One region of the Kitasatospora sp. NPDC088783 genome, then DNA from elsewhere that is predicted to be linked to it. Evidence: riboswitches for the same ligand, from Rfam matches in the RefSeq annotation. Region 1 holds a riboswitch; the other holds the start of a gene.
The links. Region 1 has a riboswitch for cobalamin ahead of ACIP60_RS06560 (prenyltransferase/squalene oxidase repeat-containing protein). Riboswitches for the same ligand answer to the same signal wherever they lie in the genome.
Positions count from the first base shown of each region.

Region 2: linked by a shared signal. The riboswitch ahead of metE (5-methyltetrahydropteroyltriglutamate--homocysteine S-methyltransferase) and the one ahead of ACIP60_RS06560 (prenyltransferase/squalene oxidase repeat-containing protein) in region 1 are both predicted to bind cobalamin.

Region 1 covers NZ_JBIVKJ010000002.1:476,632-483,759, reverse strand. The annotation lists gene ACIP60_RS06575 (hypothetical protein) at 1-451, shown strand, start outside; gene ACIP60_RS06570 (hypothetical protein) at 567-782, shown strand; gene ACIP60_RS06565 (hypothetical protein) at 843-1,322, opposite strand; gene ACIP60_RS06560 (prenyltransferase/squalene oxidase repeat-containing protein) at 1,364-2,443, opposite strand; cobalamin riboswitch at 2,540-2,673, opposite strand; gene ACIP60_RS06555 (MmgE/PrpD family protein) at 2,881-4,389, shown strand; gene prpB (methylisocitrate lyase) at 4,389-5,294, shown strand; gene ACIP60_RS06545 (bifunctional 2-methylcitrate synthase/citrate synthase) at 5,313-6,449, shown strand; gene ACIP60_RS06540 (short-chain fatty acyl-CoA regulator family protein) at 6,407-7,128, opposite strand, start outside.
Region 2 covers NZ_JBIVKJ010000005.1:40,690-47,817, forward strand. The annotation lists gene ACIP60_RS16030 (two-component system response regulator) at 1-293, opposite strand, end outside; gene ACIP60_RS16035 (histidine phosphatase family protein) at 721-1,308, opposite strand; gene ACIP60_RS16040 (CbtB-domain containing protein) at 1,745-1,957, shown strand; gene ACIP60_RS16045 (CbtA family protein) at 1,992-2,750, shown strand; gene metE (5-methyltetrahydropteroyltriglutamate--homocysteine S-methyltransferase) at 2,836-5,142, opposite strand; cobalamin riboswitch at 5,293-5,519, opposite strand; gene cobF (precorrin-6A synthase (deacetylating)) at 5,628-6,389, opposite strand; gene ACIP60_RS16060 (FAD-binding oxidoreductase) at 6,640-7,128, shown strand, end outside.

The DNA.
Region 1 (7,128 bases):
CCCGCCGGCGTACGGTGCCGCAGTGCTGGTGCTGATCGTCCTCGCCGTCCTGATCGGGTTCCGTTCCCGAGAGACCAGGAGACTGCTGCTGGTCCCGATCCTCGGCTGCACCCTGTTGGCCTCGCCCTTCGCACTGCTCGGCTTCGGCAGCACGCCGCACAAGACCGCGGACCGGCCGGCTCCCGGCCGCTCCGACCGCAGCCTGGTGATCCACGAGGGCACCGCGGTGATCGATCCGCTCTGGTGGGTCTCGGTGGACGCCGGCTCCGGCCTGACCGCACGGCGGTGGCGGGTCGGCTACTTCAACGGCGACGCCCCCGACAACGCGCTGGCCTCGGCGCAGTGGGACGGACCCGACCGGATCAAGCTGACCACCGAGGGCGGCGAGGTGTTCGTGGTGGCCCTCGACCCGGAGACCGGCCGCCCCGAGCGTCAGGTACGAGTGGGCTGAAGGCTCGGTCCTGCACGAGCGTGACCGACTTCGGTCCGTCAGGGGAGCTCGGGGTGTCGGGGTTCGGGCCGGTGCCGGCCGTGGAACCGTCGAGGATGCCGGGTCGGTACCGCGGGTGCTGGAGCCGGTTGCGGACGGGGGCTTCGAGTCGGTCGAGGGCCACGGCGGCGAGGTCGGCCAGGCGGTGCTCGACGTGTGCCCGGCCCCGGCCGGGGGCCGACGCGTTCCGCAGTGCCTGCTCGACGCCTCGGTCGCGGTCGTGCGCGCCGACCGGCTGCTCGCCGACCGGCTGGTCGGACGGCGGCGGCGGCGGCGGACCAGCGCGCCCTGATCGGTCCGGCGCCCCGTCCCCGGCCCCGTGTCCGGGGACCGGGCGCCGGCGTTCCGCCGCTCAGGGCGCGGTGATGCCCGGCTGCGCACCGGCGCCGAAGGACCAGCCCTCGACCTCGCCGGGCGCCGGGTTGTAGCTCCCGGCGCCGAGGCTGCTGTAGGTCCAGGCGGTGCCGTGCTGGGCGTGCCAGTACGACCAGTACGCGCTGCCGCTGGGGTTGGTGCAGGTCGTCGGCAGGCTGTTGATCGTGCAGACGAAGCCGGGGTAGCGCGGGTGGAACGCGTACGAGAACCCGGCGCCGGTGAGCGCCGCCAGGCCGCTGGCCGGGTCGCCCGGGGCGCAGCCGGTCTGGATGCCGCCGCCGAGGGCGGTGAAGTCGACCACGACAGTGACGCCGGTGGTGCCGGAGCAGGCCGCCGCCTGCGCCTGGGGGGCCTGGACGGCGGAGACGCCGAGCAGGCCGGCGGTCAGCGCCGTCGCGGCGGCGATCGAGCCGAGGACGCGGCGGGCCGGACGGGCGGGGGCGAGGGTGTCGCTCATGCGGGTGCTCCTTGGTTTCGGGGGCCAGTCGGTCAGGGCGTTCAGCGGGCCGGGCAGGCGAGGACGGGCGCGGCGGGGCGGGCGCCGTGGGCGGAGAGGGCGACCAGCGGGGTGCCGCTCAGTCCGAGGACCGCCTGGGCGGTGGCGCGGGCGGCGCTGCCCGGGTCGAAGCCGGTGGCGTCGTAGGCGACCGCGCCCCGGACGGCCGGGTCGGCGGCGCAGCCCTGCCGGAGCTCGACCAGGGCGCTCCAGCCCTTGAGCCCGGCCACGGGGCGTCCGGTGGACAGCAGGGTCTGGGTGGCCAGTCCGGTGCTGTTGGCGTTGGAGGCGGTGGCCCCGGCCGCGGCGAACCCGCCGTCGGCGTTCTGGTGCGCGCTCAGCCAGTTCAGTCCGGCGGCGGCCTTCGCGGCGCGTCCGGTGGCGGCGAGGGCCTGGACGGCGAGTGCGGTGGCGTCCGGGTCGGCGGTGCAGGTGGCCTGGCCGAAGGAGGCCGGGAACCCGCCGTCCGCGCACTGGCTGCCGGCCAGGAAGTCGACGGCGGCGGCCGGGGCCCCGGCGGGGGTGCGGGTGAGGGCGATGACGGCCAGGGACTGGCCGAAGGAGTTGCTGTAGTCGCCCCACTGGGAGCGGTCGGAGAAGCGGCCGGCGGCCGTCCGGAGGGAGCGCAGGCGGGCCGGGAGGTCGACGCCGCCGAAGGCGGCCGGGTTCTCGCCGCGGACCTCGGCGGTGAGCAGCAGTTTGGCGGTGGCTCCGGCGTATGCCTCGGTGGTGCCGTCGCCCAGGTAGCCGGCGGTGTTCTCCGGCCTGGCGAGCCAGGCGGTGGCGCGGGCGGCGGCCGTGTCGGAGCCGTGGGCGGCGGCGAAGGCCAGGACGGCGTCGGCGGTCAGCCCCTGGTCGGGGTAGGCGGTGCCGTCGAAGACGGTCTCGAAGTGGTCGCCGTCGACGAGTTGGCGGGCCAGCCAGCCCGCGGCGGCGGCGTCCGGCCGGAGGGTGGCGGTGCTGGCGGGGAGCGGGACGGCCCGGGCGGGGGCGGCCCGGGCGGGGACGGCCGCGGGGAGCGTGGCCGCGAGGGCGAGCGCCGGTATCGCGAGCAGGCGCAGGGGGCGGCGGAGCACGGTCATGGAGAGCCTTTCCGAACCTGCGCGCGGGGCCCGGAGGAGGTGGCGCGCGGCGGCTCAGCCCTCGGAGCTCCGGCCCGCAGACCACGACGGGAGGAGTGGACGTACACCTCCGCCACCGGGTGATCGGGCTCGCCGTCGACAGCCGTCGACGGCCTACCGTTGCGGGTCAGCGCCGGATTCGGACCGGACTTCCCCCGACGGCGGAGTCGGGAAACATGACGGCCCATCATGGCGAGGCGCCGGAGGCCGGGTCAAGGGCGCGCGCGTCCCGCCGACGGACGCCCCGGTCGGCGGTGCGCCTCCGGTTCTTCGCAGGATTCGCCGATTCACCGGTCCGCCGGGTGCGGATTCCGCAGCTCGGCCTGCTGGACCGCCCGCGGCCCGACCGGCAGTCTCGATCATGCGCACCCCAGCCGCCGACGCCTCCGAGGAGTCCCGTGATCGAGCACCGCGTCCGTGTCCACCCCAGCGCCGACCGCCTCCCGCGCGAGGACCAACTCGCCTGGAAGCTCGCCGAGGTGGCCGCCGGCACCGAGCAACCGGAGGCGGCCTGCGCGGACACGGCCGTCAACCGGGTGATCGACAACGCCGCGGTGGCCGTCGCCTCGCTGCTGCGCCGCCCGGTCGCCGTCGCCCGCGCCCAGGCCACCGCGCACCGGGCCGCGCTCCCGGGCGCCTCGGTGTTCGGCAGCGGCACCCGGGTCTCCCCGGAGTGGGCGGCCTGGGCCAACGGCACCGCCGTGCGCGAACTCGACTTCCACGACACCTACCTGGCCGCCGACTACTCCCACCCCGGCGACAACGTCCCGCCGCTGCTGGCCGTCGCCCAGCACACCGGCCGCACCGGCGCGGACCTGCTGCGGGGCGTCGTCGCGGCGTACGAGGTGCACGTCGCCCTGGTCAAGGGCATCTGCCTGCACGCGCACCGGATCGACCACGTCGCGCACCTGAGCGCGGCCACCGCCTGCGGCCTCGGGGCGCTGCTGCGGCTGCCGACCGAGGTCACCTACCAGGCCGTCCAGCAGGCGGTGCACACCACCACCGCCACCCGGCAGTCCCGCAAGGGCGAGATCTCCAGCTGGAAGGCGTACGCCCCCGCGTTCGCCGGGAAGGCGGCGGTCGAGGCGGTGGACCGGGCGATGCGCGGCGAGACCTCGCCGTCGCCGGTCTACGAGGGCGAGGACGGCTTCCTGGCCTGGATGCTGGACGGCCCGTCCGCCGACTACGGGGTGCTGCTGCCGGGGCCGGACGAGCCGCGCCGCGCGATCCTGGACACCTACACCAAGGAGTACTCGGCCGAGTACCAGGCCCAGGCGGTCATCGACCTGGCCCGGCGGCTGCGCGGGAAGGCCGGCCCGCTGGAGCGGGTCCGCTCGGTCGTCCTGCACACCAGCCACCACACCCACCACGTGATCGGCTCCGGCGCGAACGACCCGCAGAAGTACGACCCCGCCGCGAGCCGCGAGACGCTCGACCACTCGATCCCGTACATCCTGGCCGTCGCCCTGGAGGACGGCGGCTGGCACCACGAGCGCTCCTACGCCCCCGAGCGGGCCGGACGTCCGGAGACCGTCGCGCTGTGGCGGAAGGTCACCACCGTCGAGGACCCGGAGTGGACCCGCCGCTACCACGACCCCGACCCGGAACGCCGGGCCTTCGGCGGACGCGTGGTGATCACGCTGGACGACGGCTCGGTCGTCGAGGACGAGCTGGGCGTGGCCGACGCCCACCCGGCCGGCGCCCGGCCCTTCGACCGGCCCGCCTACGAGGGCAAGTTCCGCACCCTCGCCGAGGGGATCGTCGTCCCGGCCGACCAGGAGCGCTTCCTCGCCGCCGCGGCCGGCCTCGCCGAACTCGGGGCCGCCGACCTCGGCGAGCTGTTCCCGGCCGTGGACGCCGAAGCGGTGCGCGCCTTCGACGCGACCCTGCCGAAGGGCCTGTTCTGATGCTGCACACCCGCACCACCCCCGCCCAGCGCCGCCGGGCCTTCCGCGAACAGCTCGCCTCCGGCCGGCTGCTGCGCCTGCCCGGCGCGATCAACCCGCTCTCCGCCCGCCTGATCCAGGACCTGGGCTTCGAGGCCGCGTACCTGTCCGGCGCGGTGCTCGCCGCCGACCTCGGCCTGCCCGACATCGGCCTCACCACCGTCACCGAGGTCGCCCAGCGCGCCCAGCAGACCACCCGCGCCACCGACCTGCCGGTGCTGATCGACGCCGACACCGGCTTCGGCGAGCCCGTGAACGCCGCCCGCACCGTCCAACTGCTGGAGGACGCCGGGCTGGCCGGGCTCCACCTGGAGGACCAGGTCAACCCGAAGCGCTGCGGCCACCTCGACGGCAAGGCCGTCACCTCCCGGGAGGAGATGGTCCGCCGGGTCCGGGCCGCCGTCGACGCCCGCCGCGACCCCGACTTCCTGCTGATGGCCCGCACCGACGCCCGCGCGGTCGAGGGGCTCGGCGCGGCGATCGACCGGGCGAAGGCGTACGTCGACGCGGGCGCCGACGCGGTCTTCCCCGAGGCGCTGGCCGACCTCTCCGAGTACGAGGCGTTCCGCGCGGCGGTGGACGTGCCGCTGCTGGCCAACCTCACCGAGTTCGGCAGGACCCCGCTGCTGGACACCCGCACCCTGACGGACCTCGGCTACAACATCGCCCTCTACCCCGTCACCCTGCTGCGCCTGGCGATGGGCGCGATCGAGGACGGCCTGCGGACCATCGCCGCCGAGGGCACCCAGGAGTCCCTGCTGCCCCGGATGCAGACCCGCTCCCGGCTGTACGAGCTGCTCGGCTACCGGGAGTACGCGGCCTTCGACTCGGCCGTCTTCGACTTCACCCTGCCGCCCGGCACCTGACGCACCGGAGGTTCACCCATGCCCGCCACCACGCCCGGGGTCCACCGCGGCCTCGCCGGTGTCGTCGTCGACACCACCGGGATCTCCACCGTCCTCCCGGAGACCAACTCCCTCACCTACCGCGGCTACCCCGTCCAGGAGCTGGCCGCGCACCGCTCCTTCGAGGAGACCGCCCACCTGCTCTGGCGCGGCGAACTCCCCGACCCGGCCCAGCTGCGCGAGTTCCGGGCCCGCGAGCGCGCGCTGCGCCCGCTCGACCGCACCACCGCCGAACTGCTGGCCAAGCTGCCCGAGACCTGCCACCCGATGGACGTGCTGCGCACCGCGGTCAGCTTCTTCGGCGCGGAGGACCCCACCGAGGACGACGGCCGTCCGGCCCCCGCCCTCGCCAAGTCGCTGAACCTGCTGGCGAAGCTGCCGACCGTGGTCGCCGCCGACCAGCGCCGCCGCCGCGGCCTGGCCCCCATCGCGCCGGACCCGGACCTGGGGTACGCCGAGAACTTCTTCCACATGTGCTTCGGCACCGTCCCCTCCCCCGAGGTGGTGCGCTGCTTCGAGGTCTCCCTGGTGCTGTACGCCGAACACAGCTTCAACGCCTCCACCTTCACCGCCCGGGTGGTCACCTCCACCCTCTCCGACCTCTACAGCGCCGTCACCGCCGCGATCGGCGCCCTCAAGGGCCCGCTGCACGGCGGCGCCAACGAGGCGGTGATGCACATGCTGGAGGAGATCGGCGACCCGGCCCGGGCCGCGGACTGGCTCGACCGGGCACTCGCCTCCGAACGGAAGATCATGGGCTTCGGCCACCGGGTCTACAAGGACGGCGACTCCCGCGTCGCGATCATGCAGGCGGCCCTCGACCGGCTGGTCGAGGGCTCGGCGGACCCCCGGGCCGTCCGGCTGGCCGCCCTGCACACCGCCCTGCGCGAGGCGGTGCTGGAGCGCAAGGGCATCCACCCCAACCTGGACTACCCGGCGGGCCTCGCCTACCACCTGATGGGCTTCGACACCCCCGCCTTCACGCCGATCTTCGTGATGAGCCGGATCACCGGCTGGACCGCCCACATCACCGAGCAGCTCGCCCACAACGCGCTGATCCGCCCGCTCGCCCGCTACGACGGTCCGGGCCGCCGGACGGTGCCGGTCACCGGGTAGGGCACCCGGGTGCGCCGGTCCGGGTCCACCGCGAGCCGGCCGGCGGCCGGGGGGCGGGCCCGCTGGGCGCAGTCGGTCCGTTCGCAGATCCGGCAGCCCAGGCCGATCGGGGTGGCGGCCCGCCCCCGGTCGAGGGCGATCCCCTCGGAGTAGACCAGGCGGTGGGCGTGGCGCAGTTCGCAGCCGAGGGCGACGGCGAACTCGCTGCGGGGCGCGCGGTGGCCGTGGCCGCCGTGGGTCACCGTCCGGGCGATCCAGAGGTAGCGCTTGCCGTCGGGCATCTCGGCGACCTGGGTGAGGATGCGCCCGGGTGCGGAGAACGCCTCGTAGACGGTCCAGAGCGGGCAGGTGCCGCCGAGCCGGGAGAAGTGGAAGTCGGTCGCCGACTGCCGCTTGGAGATGTTGCCCGCCCGGTCGGCGCGCAGGAACGAGAACGGCACGCCGCGCCGGCCGGTGCGCTGGAGGGTGGACAGCCGGTGGCAGACCGTCTCGAAGCCGACGCCGAAGCGCGCCTGGAGCAGTTCGACGTCGTAGCGCAGTTCCTCCGCGGCGGCGTGGAAGGCGGAGTACGGCATCAGCAGGGCGCCCGCGAAGTAGTTGGCGAGGCCGATCCTGGTCAGGTCGGCGGCCTGCGCGGAGGTGAAGGCCGGTTCGGCCGCCGCGACCAGGGCGTCGAGCA
Region 2 (7,128 bases), on a different contig from region 1:
AGCGCGGCCATCCGCGACCGGCGCAGCCGCGCCCGGGCGCACTCCGGCGCGGGGACGTCGGCGCGGGCGGCGACCCGGGTGTCGAGCAGCGCCTCGACGAACTCCCACGGCGGAATCCGCACGGCCGCGAGGAAGTCGGCGAGCGCGTCCGGGCCCAGTCCGCAGCGGGCGGCCACACCGTCCACCTCCGGGGCGTCCAGGCCGCGGCAGAGCGCCCGCAGCTCCTCGGCGAACTCCCGCTGCTCCGCGCCCGGTTCGGCAGCCGCCGGCGGGAGGCCGTCCACGGCCGTCACCAGCCGCACCCCGTCGGAAGCACCGCCGTCGACCGTGTCCGCGTCCGCACCCGTGTCCCTCCCGTCGTTCCCGCCGACCCGTACGGCCGGACGTCCCCCCGCCCGGAACGGCGGATACGGCCGCGTCCGGCTGAGGACGGCTGAGGACGGCGACAATACGGCACCGGAGCGGGAATTGACGCGCGGTCAGGTCACGGTTCGGGGGCGTTAGGCGGCGCACCGGCCCGATCCGGCCGATCCGGTGCACCCGCGGGGTCGACCGCCGGGCGCACCGCCTGACCGGCCGCGCCGGGTGGCGCGGGGGGTGGCGGCGCGCCGGATGGGCGGTCGGGCCGTGCGGGTCGGCGGGAAGGGTGGCCGGCCGAATGCCCGGCGCGGTGGACGAAGGTCGTCACTCCCCCTGGTGGACAAGGGAGTTGATGGCCCGTCAGGTGGCTGCGGTCAGGGGGGCGCCGCAGCGCAGGTTCCAGCGGGCGGCGCGTCCGCTGAGGTGGGTGGCGGTGAGGGGGGCGACGTCCAGGCGCCAGAACGCGGCGGGCGGCAGGGCCAGGGCGTGCACCACGGCGGCCCGGACGGCGGCCGGTTCGGCGACGGCCAGCAGGTGGCCGGTGTCGGCGGGCAGGGCGTCCAGCCAGCGGCCGACCCGGGCCAGCAGGGCGGTGACGGACTCGCCGCCGGGCGGGGCGAAGCCCGGGTCGGACAGCCAGGCGGCGAGCGACCGCGGTTCGGCGGCGGCGAGTTCGGCGAGCGGACGGCCGCGCCAGGCGCCCGCGTCCAGGTCCGCCAGCGCGGGCTCGACAGCGTCCGGAACCAGGCCCAGCGCCCCGGCGGTCTGCCGACAGCGCGGAGAGGGCGCGGACAGGACGCGGTCGGCCCGGGGCGCGGCGAGGGCGCGGGCCGGGGCCAGTTCGGCCTCCGTCAGCGGGTGGTCGTCCCCGAACCGCGCCCCGCGCAGCTCCGCGCCGAGCGCCGGGGCGATCAGGGCCACCCGGACCGTTCGGACTCCCGTGGTCATGCCGCCCACCGGCCGGACGCGCACCGGCCGGGCACCCACCGGCCGTACGCGCGCCGGTCGGACGTGCACCGGTCGGACGTGCACCGACCGTGCGCACACCGTCCGGGCGTCGGGGGGCGGCCCGCCGTCGACCCGGCGGGTGCCGGTGCGACCAACATCACCCGGAGCTCCACAGCGCCTCCCTCCCGGGGACCATTCGTGCACGCATTGGTAGCATGGCGTGCCGCGCCCCTGGCGGGGCCCGCCCGGGAACGGTACCTTCTCGGCGAACAAGTCCACATCAACGACGGTGCGTGGAAGTCCGGTGAGAGCCCGGCACGGTCGCGCCACTGTGAACCCGGAGCCGCCCAGGCGGCCGACGGGAAGTCAGACCCGCCTCCGTCGACCCTGCTCCACACGACCGGGACGCGAGTTCCCGCAAGGAGGTCACACGGCCATGGCTCACCCCATAGCGCCCGCCGCCACGCCGGCCATCACCCCCCTCTCCGTCAAGGCGATCGCGCCCTGGGCGGTCTTCTTCGGCATCCTGCTGCTCACCCTGCTCTACTTCGTCGGCGCCGAACAGGGCGCCACCTCGCTGCTCTCCGGCGAGAGCGTGCACGAGTGGGTGCACGACGGCCGGCACCTGCTCGGCTTCCCCTGCCACTGATCCGCTCCGGCAGAAGAAGCGAGCACCCGCGCACATGAATTCCCACATCGTCAGAAACCTGCTGGTCCGCGGCATGCTCGCCGGGCTCGGCGCGGGCGTCCTCGCCCTGATCGTGGCCTACCTGCTCGGCGAACCCCGGGTGGACGCCGCGATCGCCTTCGAGGACTCCCACAGCCACGAGCACGGCGAGGAACTGGTCAGCCGCACCCTCCAGTCCACCGCGGGCCTGGCCACCGGCATCCTGGTCTACGGCATCGCGCTCGGCGGCATCGCCGCCCTCGCGTACTGCTTCGCCCTCGGCCGCACCGGCCGCTTCGGCCCCCGGGCCGCCGCCCTGCTGCTCTCCGGCGCGGCGCTGGCCTCCGTCTACCTCGTCCCGTTCCTCAAGTACCCGGCCAATCCGCCGTCGGTGGGCGACCCGGACACCATCGGCAAGCGCACCACCCTGTACTTCCTGATGATGCTGCTGAGCGTGCTGCTCGCCGTCGCCGCCGTGGTGGCCGGCAAGCAGCTCGCCCCGCGGCTGGGCAACTGGAACGCCACGGTCGTGGCCGGGCTCGGCTACGCCGTGTTGATCGGTCTCGGGTACGTCCTGCTGCCCGCGATCAACGAAGTCCCCGAGGACTTCTCCGCCACCCTGCTCTGGCAGTTCCGGGTCGCGGCCCTGGCCATCCAGCTCACCCTCTGGCTGTCCTTCGGCCTGCTCTTCGGCCACCTGGCCGAGCGGCTCCTGTTGCCCAAGCCGGCCCGCACCGCCGAGCCGACCGCCACGGCGGCCCCCGCCGCCCGCTAGCGGCGCGCCCGACGGGCCGGCACGCACCGCATGCGGTGCGTGCCGGCCCGTCGGCGTTCCGGGCCCGTCCGTCGCGGGCGGGACGTCAGCCGGTCAGTTCTGCCCGCAGGGTGCGGGCGGCGGCGACCAGGCTGTCGATCGAGGCCCGGGTCTCGGTCCAGCCGCGGGTCTTCAGGCCGCAGTCCGGGTTGACCCAGAGGCGCTCGGCGGGGATCGCGGCCAGCCCGGCCCGCAGCAGTTCCAGCGCCTCCTCGGGGGAGGGGACGCGCGGGGAGTGGATGTCCCACACGCCCGGGCCGACCTCGGCGAGGTAGCCCGCCTCGGCGAGTTCGCGCGCCACCTGCATGTGCGAGCGGGCGGCCTCCAGCGAGATCACGTCCGCGTCCAACTCCTCGATGGCGCGCAGGATGTCGCCGAACTCGGCGTAGCACATGTGGGTGTGGACCTGGGTGTCGGCGCGGACCCCGGAGGTGGTGAGCCGGAACGCGTCGGTGGCCCAGTCCAGGTACGCGGGCCAGCCGGAGCGCCGCAGCGGCAGCGTCTCGCGCAGCGCGGGCTCGTCGACCTGGATCACGGCGGCGCCCGCCGCCTCCAGGTCCGCCACCTCGTCGCGCAGGGCGAGGGCGACCTGCCGGGCGGTGTCGGCCAGCGGCTGGTCGTCGCGGACGAACGACCAGGCCAGCATGGTGACCGGGCCGGTCAGCATGCCCTTGACCGGGCGGTCGGTGAGGCCCTGCGCGAAGCGGTACCAGTCGACTGTCATCGGGTGCGGGCGGGAGATGTCGCCCGCCAGCACCGGCGGACGCACGTACCGGGTGCCGTAGGACTGCACCCAGCCGTGCCGGGTGGCCAGGTAGCCGGTGAGCTGCTCGGCGAAGTACTGCACCATGTCGTTGCGTTCGGGCTCGCCGTGCACCAGCACGTCCAGGCCCGCCCGCTCCTGGTAGGCGACCACCTCGCGGACCTCGGCCTCCATCCGCTTGCGGTAGTCCGCCGCGTCGATCCGTCCGGCGTTCAACTCGGCGCGGTCGGAGCGCAGTTCGGCGGTCTGCGGGAAGGAGCCGATGGTGGTGGCGGGCAGCAGCGGCAGGCCGAGCCGGGCCTTCTGCGCCGCGGCGCGGACGGCGTACGGGGCGTCGCGGCGGATGTCGGCCTCGGTGACGGCGGCGGCCCTGGCCCGGACCGCCGGGTCGCGGGTGATCGGGGAGGCCGCGCGGGAGGCCAGGTCGGCCCGGTTGGCGGCGAGTTGGGCGGTGACGGCGGCGGTGCCCTCGCGCAGGGCGCGGGCCAGCAGGGCGGTCTCGGCGGCCTTCTGCCGGGCGAAGGCCAGCCAGCGGCCGATCTGCGGGTCGAGGTCGCGCTCGGCGGCGGTGTCCAGCGGGACGTGCAGCAGTGAGCAGGAGGGGGCGACGTCCACCGTGTCGGCCAGGCCGAGCAGGGTCGCCAGGGTGGCGAGGGACTTCTCCAGGTCGTTGATCCACACGTTGCGGCCGTCGACCACCCCCGCGACCAGCCGCTTGCCGGGCAGGCCGCCGACGGCCGCCAGGTCGGTCAGGTTGCCCGCCGCCGGGCCGGTGAAGTCCAGCGCCAGGCCGTCGACGGGGGCCTTGGCCAGGGTGATCAGCGCCTCGCCGAGCCGGTCGAAGTAGGAGGCGACCAGCAGCCTGGGGCGGTCGGTGAGCGCGCCCAGCTCCCGGTAGGCGCGGGCGGCGGCGTTCAGCTCGGCCGGGGTGCGGTCCTGCACCAGCGCGGGCTCGTCGAGCTGCACCCACCCGGCGCCGGCCGCCCGCAGGTCGGCCAGCAGTTCCGCGTACACCGGCAGCAGCCGGTCCAGCAGGGTGAGCGGCTCGAAGTCGGCGGCCACGCCGGGCGCGGGCTTGGCGAGCAGCAGGTAGGTGACCGGGCCGAGCAGCACCGGGCGGGCCCGGTAGCCCTGGCCGAGCGCCTCGCGCAGTTCGCCGACCTGCTTGGCGGAGTGCGCGGCGAAGACGGTGTCCGGGCCCAACTCCGGCACCAGGTAGTGGTAGTTGGTGTCGAACCACTTGGTCATCTCCAGCGGCGCCACCTGCTGGGTGCCGCGCGCCATCGCGAAGTAGCCGTCCAGCGGGTCGGCCTGGTACGCGGCCCGGTGCCGGGGCGGGACCGCGCCGACGGCGACCGTGGTGTCCAGCACGTGGTCGTACAGCGAGAAGTCGCCGGTGGGGACTTCGGTGATGCCGGCGCCGGCCAGCTGCCGCCAGTTGGCGCAGCGCAGTTCGGCGGCGGTGGAGTGCAGCGCGTCGGCGGTGACGGTGCCCCGCCAGTAGCCCTCGACGGCCTTCTTCAGTTCCCGGTTCCCGCCCTGGCGGGGGTATCCGTGGACGGTTGCCGCGGCTACGGACTTCGCAGTCAAGGGGACTCTCCTCGCGAGCCTTGATCCTGGGTCCGGTGCACAGGAGGCGCGGAAGGGTGCCGAGACCGGGCGGTGCCGCGCTCGACCGCGCCTGCCCGCCTGGTGTCCGTACCGACCCGCCCTCGAGGTCACCGGTCACCGGGTGCGAACGGTCGCACCCGGGCAACGGGCAGGTCTTCGGACTCGCGGGCCCGCCCGGGGAGGCTCGACGCTCCCGGGCACCTACTGGCCGTCGCTTCCCAGGCCCGTCCGGACCCAGTGCGTATGACGGCGGTCGTTCCCACTCACCGCTGCGGGGCAGTCCCGGATTCCCACCGGGTTCCCTCTTGCGACGCCCTGCCTGGCGGACAGGGCGAACCAGTTGCGCGGCCAGTGTAGAACGGACCGGGCGTTCTCCGGTGCGAAGTGCGGCAGCTGTCCGGTCCGTGGGACGCGCGGGCGAACGGCGGACGGCGGACGGTGGTCAGCCGGTGCCCGGGCGGTGTTCAGCCGTCGGTGCGGCGCAGCAGGTAGCTGTCCATGATCCAGCCCTTGCGGGTCCGGGCCTCGGCCCGCAACTCGGCGATCCGGTCGGCCTGTTCGGCCAGCGGGCCGGAGACCAGGATCTCGTCCTCGGTGCCCAGGTACGCCCCGTAGTGGATGTGCACGCCCGCCGGGTCGATGGCGGTGAACGCGGCCTGCCCGTCCAGCATCACCACCGCGTCCTCGGCGCCCGGCCCGAAGCCCTCGGCGGCCAGCCGCCGCCCGGTGGTGATCCGCACCGGCCGCGCGGTGCGGGTCAGCGTGGTGCGGTGGCGGGCCGCCAGCACCGAGACGCTGCTGACGCCGGGCACCACCGTGTACCCGAACCCGGTCCGCCCGCGCGCCAGGACCCGGTCCAGCACGGCGGTCACGCTGTCGTACAGCGACGGGTCGCCCCACACCAGCAGCGCGCCCGTCCCGCCGTCCGGGAGCTCCTCGGCCACGGCCCGCTCCACCAGGTCGGCCCGCCGCTCCCGCCACTCCTCGACCGCCTCCGCGTACCCGGCCGCCGACCGGTCCCGCGCCGGGTCCACCAGCTCGACCACCCGGTGCCCGGCCCGGCCGTGCTCGGCGATCATCTCCCGCCGCAGCCGCATCAGGTCCTGCCGTTCCTCCGGCTTGTCGAGCAGCAGGAACACGTCGGTGCGGCCGATCGCCTTGACCGCCTCCAGGGTGAGGTGGTCGGGGTCGCCCGCGCCGATGCCGATGACGAGAAGAGTACGCATACCGGCGATTGTGCCTGCTGCCCGGCGCGTCCACCGGCTCGGGTCGGCGCTCCGGCCGGCAGCCCCCGGCGCGCGGAGCCCGGCGGGGCGTCGTGCGCGCGCGGACGCGCGCTGGGCCATCGGACGCACTCCGGCGGGCCGCGGCCGGGCGGCGGCGGGGCGGGGCGTGACGATCGGCGCAGAGCCTCCGTGCGCCCGGCGCGGGGGAGGAAGGTGCGTCGTGACAATGGACCGTCGTCGTTTTCTGACCGTGGGCGGAGCACTGGGGGCGGGGCTCGCGGCGGGCGTCTCCCCGGCCCGCGCGCAGGACCGGGGTTCGGGCCCGGGTTCGGGTCCGGCCTCCGGCGCGGACGCGGGCTCGGTGCGGGCGTTCCCGCCCCGCCAACGCGGGTGGCGGGCCGCGCCGCCGGACTGGCAGGCGCTGCGGCAACGGCTCGGCGACCGGCTGGTGCTGCCCGCCGACCCCGGGTACGGGACGGCGCGGCTCGGCTTCAACGAACTGAACGACGGCCAACTCCCCGGCGCGGTCGCCAAGTGCGCCTCCGCCGACGACGTCCGGGCCTGCCTGGACGTGGCGCGCGGCCACGGCCTCCCGATCGCCGCCCGCAGCGGTGGCCACGGCTACCTCGGCTACAGCATCCCGGACCGGGGCCTGGTGATCGACCTGCGCGCGCTGAACACCGTCCGGGTCGACCCCGACGGCAGGGCCGAGGTCGGCGCGGGCGCCCGGCTGATCGAG